2 linked regions of the Actomonas aquatica genome follow. The protein of the gene in region 1 interacts with the protein of each later gene in a pairwise test. Links are inferred from orthologs where the notes say so. Each region holds a gene or a part of one and is shown on either strand. Other genes may lie near its edges.

The links. The genes of interacting proteins can lie anywhere in the genome.
Region 2: the proteins of dnaA (region 1) and K1X11_RS00680 interact in binary tests that used the Escherichia coli proteins (3 or more experiments, as listed by UniProt). The link is inferred for Actomonas aquatica from one-to-one orthologs.

Annotation. Positions count from the first base shown.
Region 1 is NZ_CP139781.1:5,608,413-5,614,582, forward strand. The notes cover bases 1,274-4,168. They hold dnaA (chromosomal replication initiator protein DnaA), read right to left. Parts: upstream 3,480-4,168; coding sequence 2,067-3,479; downstream 1,274-2,066. Other genes in these bases: K1X11_RS21420 (DUF6515 family protein), read right to left, coding at 1,274-1,359; K1X11_RS21425 (hypothetical protein), read right to left, coding at 1,427-1,945; ispG ((E)-4-hydroxy-3-methylbut-2-enyl-diphosphate synthase), read right to left, coding at 4,008-4,168. Outside these bases: K1X11_RS21415 (hypothetical protein), read right to left, coding at 76-582; more of K1X11_RS21420, read right to left, coding at 610-1,273; more of ispG, read right to left, coding at 4,169-6,044; RIP metalloprotease RseP, read right to left, coding at 6,139-6,170. UniProt on the Escherichia coli protein: Plays an essential in the initiation and regulation of chromosomal replication. Binds in an ATP-dependent fashion to the origin of replication (oriC) to initiate formation of the DNA replication initiation complex once per cell cycle.
Region 2 is NZ_CP139781.1:173,440-178,042, forward strand. The notes cover bases 1,638-4,603. They hold K1X11_RS00680 (D-sedoheptulose-7-phosphate isomerase), read right to left. Parts: upstream 3,451-4,603; coding sequence 2,824-3,450; downstream 1,638-2,823. Other genes in these bases: K1X11_RS00675 (alpha/beta hydrolase), read right to left, coding at 1,638-2,811; K1X11_RS00685 (MFS transporter), read right to left, coding at 3,453-4,603. Also shown: K1X11_RS00665 (sulfatase family protein), read left to right, coding at 1-376; K1X11_RS00670 (hypothetical protein), read right to left, coding at 489-1,262; more of K1X11_RS00675, read right to left, coding at 1,237-1,637. UniProt on the Escherichia coli protein: Required for the timely initiation of chromosomal replication via direct interactions with the DnaA initiator protein.

The sequences.
Region 1 (6,170 bases):
TAGTCGCACCTGGGACGACGGGCCACCCTTTCGCCATCGGCTCAAGCGCGGCTACTCAGGGGGAGACTGGGTCGCCTACTGGAAATCGTGGATGTGGAGACGTCGGCCCAATTCAGCTTTGACCCAATGCGCGTTGAGGAGGAGCACCCGCGGACCTCCGATCCTTATTTCCCCCGGTTCGAGGCACTCCGCGGTAAGATGAATGCGTGGGTATTGGGGCGGGGGAGGCGCCAGGTGCGCGGCGTGCGGCGGCAGGGTGGTCAGCGGGGGGCGGAGCGGCGGCGCGGTATCAAAGACTTCCGCGGTAACGTAGAAACGATCGAACCCTTTCTCGAGGGCGGTTTTGGCGGCGTAGTAGATCGCGTGGTCGCGCAGCGTCGCTTGGGTCATGGGGTCCTGCGCCGCTATACAAACCTCAACCCGATCCAGAGACGCACCGGTGCTCCATTGGTAAGAAGGGAGGGTGATCAGTGAACTGCGAGAACTGCTGGGACTGGCGGGGTGAGTCGTGACCGTGCAGCCGCTCAAGAGGGCGATGGCACCGAGGCCGACCAATTGTCGCATCCGCAGCGTCGCACGCATGGTCATAACACCGCTAAAGCGGGTGGGCTAAGACCCGTTCTTGGCGTCGGCCCAGGGGGCGGCGACGACTTTGTAGCCGTCGGGCGACTTGCGGAAGACGACGCCGTCGAAGCGGAAGTATTCGATGTCGTTGTGCCAGACAGCCTGGCTGCCTACTGGGAGCACGTCGGATACGGCGCCGACCGGCGTGGGCACCCAGACGAGGCCGTTGGCGGTAGGCTTGAAGAACTCGCCGTCCATGAGGCGCAGTTCCTGTTCGCCTTGCCAGACGGTGATGTAGTCGGGTTCGGGCGGCGGCACGCCGATTTCCTGGTTCGGATCGACGCCGTCATCGGTCACGGCGTAGGTGACGCGGCGCGGCGGCGGGGCTTCGCGCTCGATGACGACCGGGCGCTCCACGATCACGGGCCGGTCGACCACGACATAACCGTGGTTGTAGGGGCGGTAGTAGATGCCGTCGGCGACGAAATAGGCGGTGGAGTTGACGTAGACCCGGCGGTGGTAGCTGGGAATGCGCGGGAAGAAGCGACCCGGGCGGTAGTAGGGCGCCGGGTAGTGGCGGTGGTAGCTGCGATCGCGCGAAACGCCGAAGCTGAAGCCGTCGATGCCACGGGACGACACGCCGATGCCCACGGAATAGCTGGTGTCGTCGTGATGATGCCCACGTTTGGCGCTGGCGGTGGAGGGCAGGGCCAGCAGGGCGAGAGCGGCCACGCCCAGCAACGCCGGGCGAAGCGGACGGGAGCGACGGAGGAGGGAGTCGGGCCGGGCGTTCATAAAGGGGTTAGATGCGTTTTAGAGGCGTCTGTTCCTTCTTCGTGACGGGCCCGGAGGCAGACACGCCCTAGGCGAGGCCTTTTTTCTGCAGAGCCGCGGACAGCTCCTGCATGAAGGCTTGAGAGTCTTCGGGGGACGGACGGTAGCCGTCTTGGCTGATCTCGGTGAAGCCGGGGCGACCGTAGTTGTCGATGATCCACTTGCCGGTGACACCGTCGCTGAAGGTGACCGAACCACTGGCCATAGCGCCGGGAATGAGGGTGGCGGCGTCGACGTCGACGGTGACGTTGCCAGCGACGGGCAGATCCTCGAGGTCGTCGTCGACCGCAACGGCTTCGTCGCCTTCGGCGGGCGCCGCCGGGGCCGGCTTGGGCTTCGGCGGGGGAGCCTTGGTGACGTCGCTGGCGTCGGCCTTGGGGGCCTGATCGATCAAGGTGAGATCGAGGTCATCCACGAGGAAGCGCACATCCATGTAGGTCATGGAGATGGAGAACTCTTCCTGAATGCGCTTCTGCACGTCGGACAGCGAGGCGCCGTCCTTGACCCAATGGGCGACGGTCTGGGTTTGTTCGGGAGAAAGGGACATGGGATTTTCGAATTTCGATTTTGGATTTTCGAAGGCCTGACAGGCCGTAAACACGGATTTCCGGTTTGCGACGGGCGCAAATCGAAAATCGAGAATCAGAAATCCAAAATCAAGCCGCGCTTCAGCGCGACAGTTGGTTGCGCAGGAACTCGATGCTGCTGCGCATGGAGGGGTCCTGCTCCATCATGTTGTCCACGGCTTTGCAGGCGTGGATGACGGTGCCGTGGTCGCGGCCACCGAAGGCGTCGCCGATCTCCTGCAGGGAGTGCTTGGTGAGCGTGCGGGAGAGATACATCGCGATCTGGCGGGGGATGGCGATGTTGTTGGGGCGGCGCTTGCTGGTCATGTCGGCCAGCCGGATCTGGAAGTGGTCCACCACCTTACGCTGAATGGTGTCGATGGTGAGGATGTTCTGCGCCTGCTCCATGAGCACATCCTGCAGCAGGTCCTGAGTCACGGAGACGTCGAGGTGACGGCCGGTGAGGGAGGCGTAGCTGGCGACCTTGATGAGGGCGCCCTCCAGGCGGCGGATGTTTTTGGAGATGTTTTGGGCGATGAAGGTGAGGACGTCGGACGGCACGGAGAGGCCGAGGGTCTTGGCCTTGGTGCGCAGGATGGCGACGCGGGTCTCGAAGTCGGGCGCCTGGATGTCGGCCGGGAGGCCCCACTCGAAGCGGGAGACGAGGCGGGACTCGAGTTTGGCGATCTCGGAGGCGCGGCGATCGCTGGAGAGCACGATCTGTTTACCGGACTCGAAGAGGTCGTTGAAGGTGTGGAAGAACTCTTCCTGGATGCGCTCTTTGCCGCCGAGGAACTGCACGTCGTCGAGCAGGAGCACGTCGACGTTGCGGTAGCGTTGGCGGAACTTCACGAGGGCGTTTTCCTGCAGGCCCTGAATGAACTCGTTGGTGAACTTCTCGGTGGAGAGGTAAGCGACGCGGGCATCGGGCTTGTGCTGCAGGATGGCGTGGCCGATGGCGTGCATGAGGTGGGTCTTGCCGAGACCGGTGTCACCGTAGAGGAAAAGCGGGTTATAGGCCTGCGCGGGGGACTGGGCGACGGCGAGGGCGGCCGCCTGGGCCATCTGGTTGTTCGAGCCGACGACGAAGGTCTCGAAGGTATTGCGCGGGTTGAGATTGCCGGCGTGGGCGTTGGCCGTGGCGCGGGCCTGGCGGGTGAGGGGGGCGCGGCGGGGAGTCGGCGCGACGCGTGACGAGTGGCGGGACTCGGACAACTCGGGTTCGATCTGCACCGGGGCGGCGGCGGCCGGCACGGCGGCGTCGTTCTTGCGCAGACGCACGGAGATGTCGCGGCCGGAGCTGAGACGCAGGCGCTGGACGATTAGGTCCAAATAGTTGTCGTGGATCCAGATCGCGGCGAAGTCGTTGGGCACACCCAAGGTCATGGTGTCCTCGTCACCGGCGAGGCAGACGAGGGGCTGAAACCAGAGTTGGAAGACATCGTCCGGAAACAGGTCTTTGAAGTCCTGTTTGACGGTTTCCCAGAGCGATGACGACGACGATACGGCAGGCATTAATTCAGACGGCTAGACGGTTTTATTCACAAGGCGGGTGAAAACAGCCAAACTGCACGTCTGAGGCGAAGGAATTCCGGGACTCGGGTTCTGCGAAAGTGGTGAATGGGTTACCAGGGGAGGGGTAGGTCGCGGACACAAAATAAAATCGTAAGGCTATGGTAACCGGGGGGTAATGGCTGCAGAGACCTCGGTCGGGAGGAATTCAGTCGAACAAACGTGAGAAAGAGCGGTTCCCACGACACCGAAGGGGCGAAGTGGAGAGGGACGAATAAACGTGCAGAGAAAATGGGGTTTCAAGGCATACTTTCCAACAAGTTATTCACATCGGTGCGGGCATAACTTTTGGCCAAATTTTTGTTGCCAAATGGTTCGGAAAACGGAGCCGCCAAAGTCGCCAATTTCTCGTAAGGACTGAAGCACTACAAATGGCGCGTTTCCCCTAGGTAAGGGCGTGGATTTCGCGCGCCTCGCGCGTAGTGTTTCTTATGTTACGGGGTCGTCACGGTCTGGTGTCGTGGACCGGTTTCACGTGTCCGAATCGACCCATTTTCCGTGCTCGCGGATGAGATCAATTAATCGGTTATCCGCGTCTTTTTGGGGGATGTTGTATTGGACGCAGGTTTTACCGACGTAGAGGTTGATCTTGCCGGGGGCGCCGCCGACGTACCCGAAGTCGGCGTCGGCCATCTCCCCGGGGCCGTTTACGATGCAGCCCATGATGGCGATCTTCACGCCTTTGAGGTGGCCGGTCTTTTCGCGGATGCGCTGGGTGGTCGACTGGAGGTCAAAAAGGGTGCGGCCGCAGGACGGGCATGCGACAAACTCGGTTTTGGTGATGCGGGCGCCCGCGCCTTGGAGGACGTTGTAGGCGAGCTTCACGGCGCGCACGGCGTCGGGCTCGGTCTCAATGCTCATGAGGTCGCCGAGGCCGTCGCAGAGGAGCGAGCCAGTGAGGATGGAGGCGTCGAGCAGGCGGGAGAGGAAGTCCGGTTCGCCGGTGAGGCGGGCGGCGGTCGTGTTGCGGATCCAGAGCGGCAGCTTGAGACCATGCGTGCGCAGGGTGGCGGCCACGTCGCGGTAGGCGCCGATGGCGTGGCGGTCGTCGCTTGTCGCGGCGATGCTGACCGTGGCGATGACGCGTTGGGCCGCGTGCGTGGCGAGGTGCGGAGCGAGTTCGGCCCAGACTGCCGGCGTCGCGCTGAGAGCGAGCGTGGTGTCGGGTCGACTGGTCGCGAGCTGTTGCCAGGCGTCCACTGATGGCAGGTCGGCGGACGCGACCTCGCGGACGAGCAGGAGCGGACCACGGGCTTGGTCGAGCGTCGGACGCAGATCGTCGGGAGTGAGGGTGGCGCCTAGTTCGAGGCCGAGGAACGCAGAGGGCGTCTCCAACGTTTGGGCGCCGAGCTCCGCGAGGGCGGATGCGTCGGCGATGGGCACGAGCAGGCCCTCGGGCGGGTTGTCCTTGAGCGAGGGCGAGCGCAGGGCCGCGGCGAAGTCGGGCAGCTTCGCTACCGAGGGCGCGCGCACGATGACGCGGGGCGGTTGTTCGCGGCCGAGTTCGACGTCGGGAGCAAGGGCGAGATCGGTGATGTCGCGACGTTGGAAATGGAAGGGGTCGAGCGGGTCGGGCGCATCGATCGGGAAACGATCGGCGGCGATGTTTTGGCCGTCGCGCCACATGGCCTGGGCCTTGGCGGCGAGGGCGCGGGCGACCGGGATTTCGTAGACGGGGTCTTCGGTGAGAGAGACGCGGAGGGTGTCGCCGAGACCATCGAGCAGCAGGCTGCCGATGCCGATGGCACTCTTGATGCGACCGTCTTCGCCGTCGCCGGCTTCGGTCACGCCGAGGTGCAGCGGGTAGTGCATGTTTTCCTCGGCCATGCGCTGCACGAGCAGGCGGTAGGCCTCGATCATGACCTTCGGGTTGGAGGCCTTCATCGAGAGCATGATGGCGTGGTAATCGTGGCTCTCGGCGATGCGGAGAAACTCCAGGGCGCTCTCGACCATGCCGAGCGGGGAGTCCCCGTAGCGGTTCATGATGCGGTCGGAGAGGGAGCCGTGATTGGTGCCGATGCGCATGGCGCGGCCGAGCTCCTTGGCGCGTTTGACGAGGGGGCTGAAGGCCTCGTGCAGACGCTCGAGTTCCTCGTTGTAGGCGGCGTCGGAGTATTCGGTGACGGCGAACTTCTTCTTGTCGGCGTAGTTACCCGGGTTGACGCGGATCTTTTCCACGTGCTCGACCGCCTCCATGGCGGCGGAGGGCAGGAAGTGGATGTCGGCCACGAGTGGCACGTGGGCAAAACCAGCGGCGGAGAACTGGGCGCGGATGTCCTTGAGGGCGCGGGCGGCGGTTTTGTTGGGCGCGGTGACGCGGACGATTTCGCAGCCGACCTCGGCGAGGGCGATGGCCTGCTTGACGGTGGCGGCGACGTCCTGGGTGTTGGTCGTCGTCATCGACTGTACGCGCAGGGGATGGGAACCACCCACGCCGATGCCGCCGACAAAAACTTCGGTCGACGCGCGGCGCAGGGTGCGGAAGCGGGAAGCGCAGTAGCTGCTCATGTGCGGAAGCGGAGGGAAAATCGGGGAGGTCGGCCCACAGGCAGAGCGGTCGGCCCGGCGCTTGCCAGCCTCGGGCTGGGTCCGACCCTACCTTTTAGGGCGTCGGGGATTCAGCCGGTTCGGCGG
Region 2 (4,603 bases), 5.4 Mb from region 1 along the record:
ATGTGAGCGCCTGCACGACGAGATTTACGGCGAACAAGGCTGGCACGAAGTCGCCGAAGCGGCGCGTGCGGTGCGCACGGAACGGTTTAAATACATTCGCCGCCTCGATCCGGTCGGACCGAAGTCGGCCAACTGTGATGAAGGACCGACCAAGAAGCTTGTTGCCGCATGGGGCGGGTTTGATCGCGGCCTGGGCGACGAGTTGTTTTTCGACCTCTACCTGGATCCGCAGGAAACCTGCAACCGGATCAACGATGCGCGCTATGCCGACGAGATTCATCGCCTGCGCGGCAAGCTCGATGACTGGATGAAGCGGACGAATGATCCCTTTCTCGACGGCGTCGCGGTGCCGCCGCCCGGGCCCGGGAAGGGGTGATTGGGGCGGCGGGAGCCTTTGGGGCGATCCAACGTGGCGGCTCGACACGAGGTCGAGCCCTACAGCTGGAAGGTGTAGGCCGAGAAGTGCGAGGTGGTGGCCTGTCGCGCGTTTAGCGGTTTGGTTCGGCGTCCGGGACGACGGTGGGCGTGCCGACTTCGACTTCGGTGGCGGCTTCGCCACGGGTGAAGATCAGTGGGGCGTCGGATTCGCGTCCAAGGTGCGGGGCGGCGTGGGCGAGCATGGCGGGCAGGTCGCGCGTCAGGTTGTGACGGAGGGCGGGGATGCTGATCCAGGTGCGCCAGACGAGCCGGCGTTGGCCGTTGGCGAGCGCGGTGGCGTCGAGCGCGCCAATCACGAGATAGAGCCGGTCTTCCGACAGGATGGTGGCGAGGCGGTGCTCTTCGGCGAGGGAGAGCGAACGCTCCTGCAGGCGATCGAGTCCGATGAGACGGGCGATGGAGGGGGTGTTGCGTGCGATCGATTGCGTTTCGCTTTCGCCGGTGTTGGGATCGGTTTCCTCCCACTCGTCGAGCTCGAGGTTGGCGTTGCCCCAATGGAACACGATGACGAGCTCCGGGGCCGGACCGCCGACGGTGGTCGGCACGTAATGTTGGCTGCGCAGAGCGTCCGCCACGAGGGCGGCGATGGCTTTGGCTGGCGGTTGTTTTTGTCCCGCGACGCTGGTGCCGAGGGCGAGTTCGGATCCGGTCAGGAGAAAGTAAGGGCAGGGGGCGTCGGCGGTGGGCGGGACGAAGTCGGGCGCCGTGTCGAAACGATCGGTGACCACGAGCGTTTCCGGCGTCTTCGCCGCGGCGATCGCCGCCGTCAACAAGCCGACGGCAAGCAGCAGCGAACGCTTACGGCTGCGTCGCAGCAAAGGCATCGCGGTAGAAGGCCCAGGTCTTGTCGCCGAGTGCGTCGTAGATCTCGCGCGGATTGTGCGTGACCTCCGGCAGGACGTCGAAGGTGTGGGCTATGCCGAGCTCGGTCAGGAGTTCGTGGAAGGCGACGTTTTTGTCGAGGAGGCGATCCGCGTCGCCGACGGCGATGCGCACGTGGGTGCGATCGCGAATGAGATCGGCGTGGGCCACTACCAGCTGCCACGGAGAGTTGGCTGCGTAGTAGGGGCGGCTGCCGTTGTAGAGGTCTTGCAGGGCGGTGCCGCGGGTGGCGTAGCTGTCGTAGTCGTGCAGGGCGCCGGCCATGATACCCACGACGCCAAACAGCTCGGGGTATTTAAAACCGATTTTGGGCGCGCCGGCTCCCCCCATGGAGAAACCTTCGATGGCGCGAGCGGACCGATGACGGATCGTGCGATAGGTGGCGTCGACGTGCGGGATGAGGTCGTGCACTAGCATGGATTGCACGGGCGACTGGCCGTTGGCGGCATCGACCCAACTCCCGATGCGCCGGCCGTTGACGCCGACGACGATCATGGGCGGAGCCTCGCCGGCCGCGATCGCGGCTTCGAGGGCCACGGCGAAGTTGCGGGCACCATCCTGGCGCCCGCCGCGGCCGTGCAGCCAGTAGACCACCGGGTAGCGGTGTTCGGGCGCGCTCTCGTATTCATCGGGCAGATACACCGTATAGCTGACGTCCTGGCCCACCACCGGGCTGTGAAACGTGGCGTAGGTCAGGCGCTCCGGTGTGGTGTTGGGATCGACCCATTCGCTGAGGGTCAGCGGCGGACGGTTGCGGCGCGCGCGCGGCGAGGGCGCCGCCGCCGAAGCCGTCGAGCGGGTTGGCTCAGCGTAGTGGTGAGCGATGCGCGCGGCGACGGATTCCGCGCCCTCGGCGGTGAGGTGGCCGAGAGCATCGGCATAGTGGTCGCAGCGCTCCAGTTGGGGCACGTAACCCGCCACGACTTCAACCGCGGGCAGCGCGGGCGCGGCGATGACGCGTTGAATGGCGGCGACGATGTGAGGATGCTGGCGCGAGGCGCGCACAGTGCGGCCGTCGGCTCCGGGGGCCGGGCAAGGGGCGCCATCGGGACCGCCGACCACGGGTTGGAGCACGATCTGGCGGGCGGACGGGATCTTGGCGTTGATCGTGATCAGGGTGGCGTTGATGGCCTCAGTCCAACGGTCGACGTCGTCGCCGAAGGGCCCGCTGATGACGAGCACGACGCGATCGGGCGGCGTGTCGGTCGGGCAGGCGGAAACGAGGTCGCGCGACCAGCCCACGTAGTCGGGATCACGCCAGCGGTCGACGCCGGCTCCGCCGTTCCAGAGGAGTTCCCAGCGGTCGTCGTCGACGATGGATTCAAACACGTCACCGGCGACAAACCAACCGCCGCGCGGTTGGCCGACCTGACTGAAGCCGATCACGCGGGTGCGGGCGAATTCCGGCTCAGCGGCGAGCGCGGAGGTAGAGAACGACGCGGCCAGACAAAGGGTGAGAAGCAGGAGGAGGGGGCTGGCGCGGCACTTCATGGGGGGACAGGGTTAGTCTTGGGGAAAGAAGGTGGCCTCGAGCGACAGGCAGAGGGCGTGATAAATGGAGAGATGCAGCTCCTGGATGAGGTGGGTGCGATCGGCGGGGACGCGCAGGCAGGGATCGGCGAGGCGACGCAATTTGCCGCCGTGGGCGCCGGTGAGTCCGAGCACGGTCATGTCTTTCAGGCGGGCGGCTTTGGCGGCGAGAGCCACATTTTGGGCGTTGCCGGAGGTGCTGATGGCAATGAGGACGTCGCCGGGGCGGCCGAGCGCCCACACGAGTTGGGCGTATTCGAGTTCGGCGGCGATGTCGTTGGCCACGGCGGTGCGCAGCGAAAGGAAACCGGTGAGGGGAATGGCGGGCAGGCCGCCCTGAATGCCGCGGAGGTCGGCGGGCAGACGGCGGCCCTCGTGGCTGCGCACGGGGCGTTTGGAGTAGAAGCCCTTGAGGAGTTCGCCGGCCCAATGCTCGCTGTCGGCGGCGCTGCCCCCGTTGCCACAAATATAGATGCGGCCCTCGCGGCGCAGGCAGTCAGCCAGCACCGCGTGGGCGCGTTCGATCTCCGGAAAGATCGGGGCGAGTTCCGGGCGGTGATCGAGGGCGTCGAGGGGAGAGGCGGAGGTGGCGGGGGACATCGTCAGGCGGCGGAAGGGGCGTCGGAGTCGGAAAGGGTGCGGGCGAAACGACCGCGGCGGGTGCTGAGTGCCACCACCATGGCCACCAGCGCGAGGACGAGGCCGAGGTAGTAGGGGAAGATGTAGTTGTTTTTCCGTGACACAGCGTCGGGAAAGAGGTCCGAGATCAAGGAGCGGTTGAGCACGGCCAGGCGGTCACCGTCGGCGGGGGCTTCGGTGATGAGCTTTTGGCTTTGGGGGGAGAGGGAAATGTCGACGAAGCGCTGGTCGTCGTAGACGGCGGGGCCAAACACGAGGCGGTTCAATTCGTCGGCAATGGCCTGACGGGCGCCCTCGGCGCGGTCGGGATCGGCGAGGCGTTCACGGGTGCGGGGCGTGAGTTGATCGGCCACCCAAGCGTGGGCGGGCGAGGCCGGGTCGGCGACTTCATCCGCGAGGGTGGAGACTCGCTTGATGTCCTGCGCGCGGAAGGGTGTCGGCGCGTAGGAGTCGGTCCATTGCACCGCCATGCCGAGCAGGAGCGAGATGGCGAAGGCACCGAAGGCGCGGGAGAATTGGATGATGCCGAAGAGTTTACCGCGTTCGTGGCGGTCGGCGTATTGAAACACCATGGCCGACATGGGCATGAGGGCGACGATCTGAGCGACGCCGAAGACGGTGAGGCAGGCAAAGAGCGACCAGAAATCGTGAGCCCAGAAACAGAGGCCGGTGAAGGCGATGGCGCTGAGGAGAAAGCCGGTGGCCATGACCCACTTGGGGCCGAAGTAATCGATGGTCCAGCCGAGCGGGAGCGCGAGGCAGACGGTGAGCAGCGGCCCGGCGACCTGAGCGAGACCGAGCTCGGCCGTGGAGAGGCCGAGGGTGTCGGTGACGTAGAGCGGGGTGAAGAGGAAGAGTGCGGCCGGGATCGCAAGGTTGGCGCCGCAGACGAAGGCGAGTTTGAGGTGATCGCGGGAACGAAAGATGAGCTGCAGGTGGGCCAGCGGTTGGTAGCGCTCCTGCTGAGGTGGGTCTTCGAGCGGGCGTTCGCGGATCACAAACACCATAAGGGCGAAGGACACGGCCACGCAGGTGGCGGCGAAGAGGTAGGGGAAGATCTCGTCGATCTCGGCCCAACCGATGACCCAGGTGACCATGACGAAGTTGGCGGACT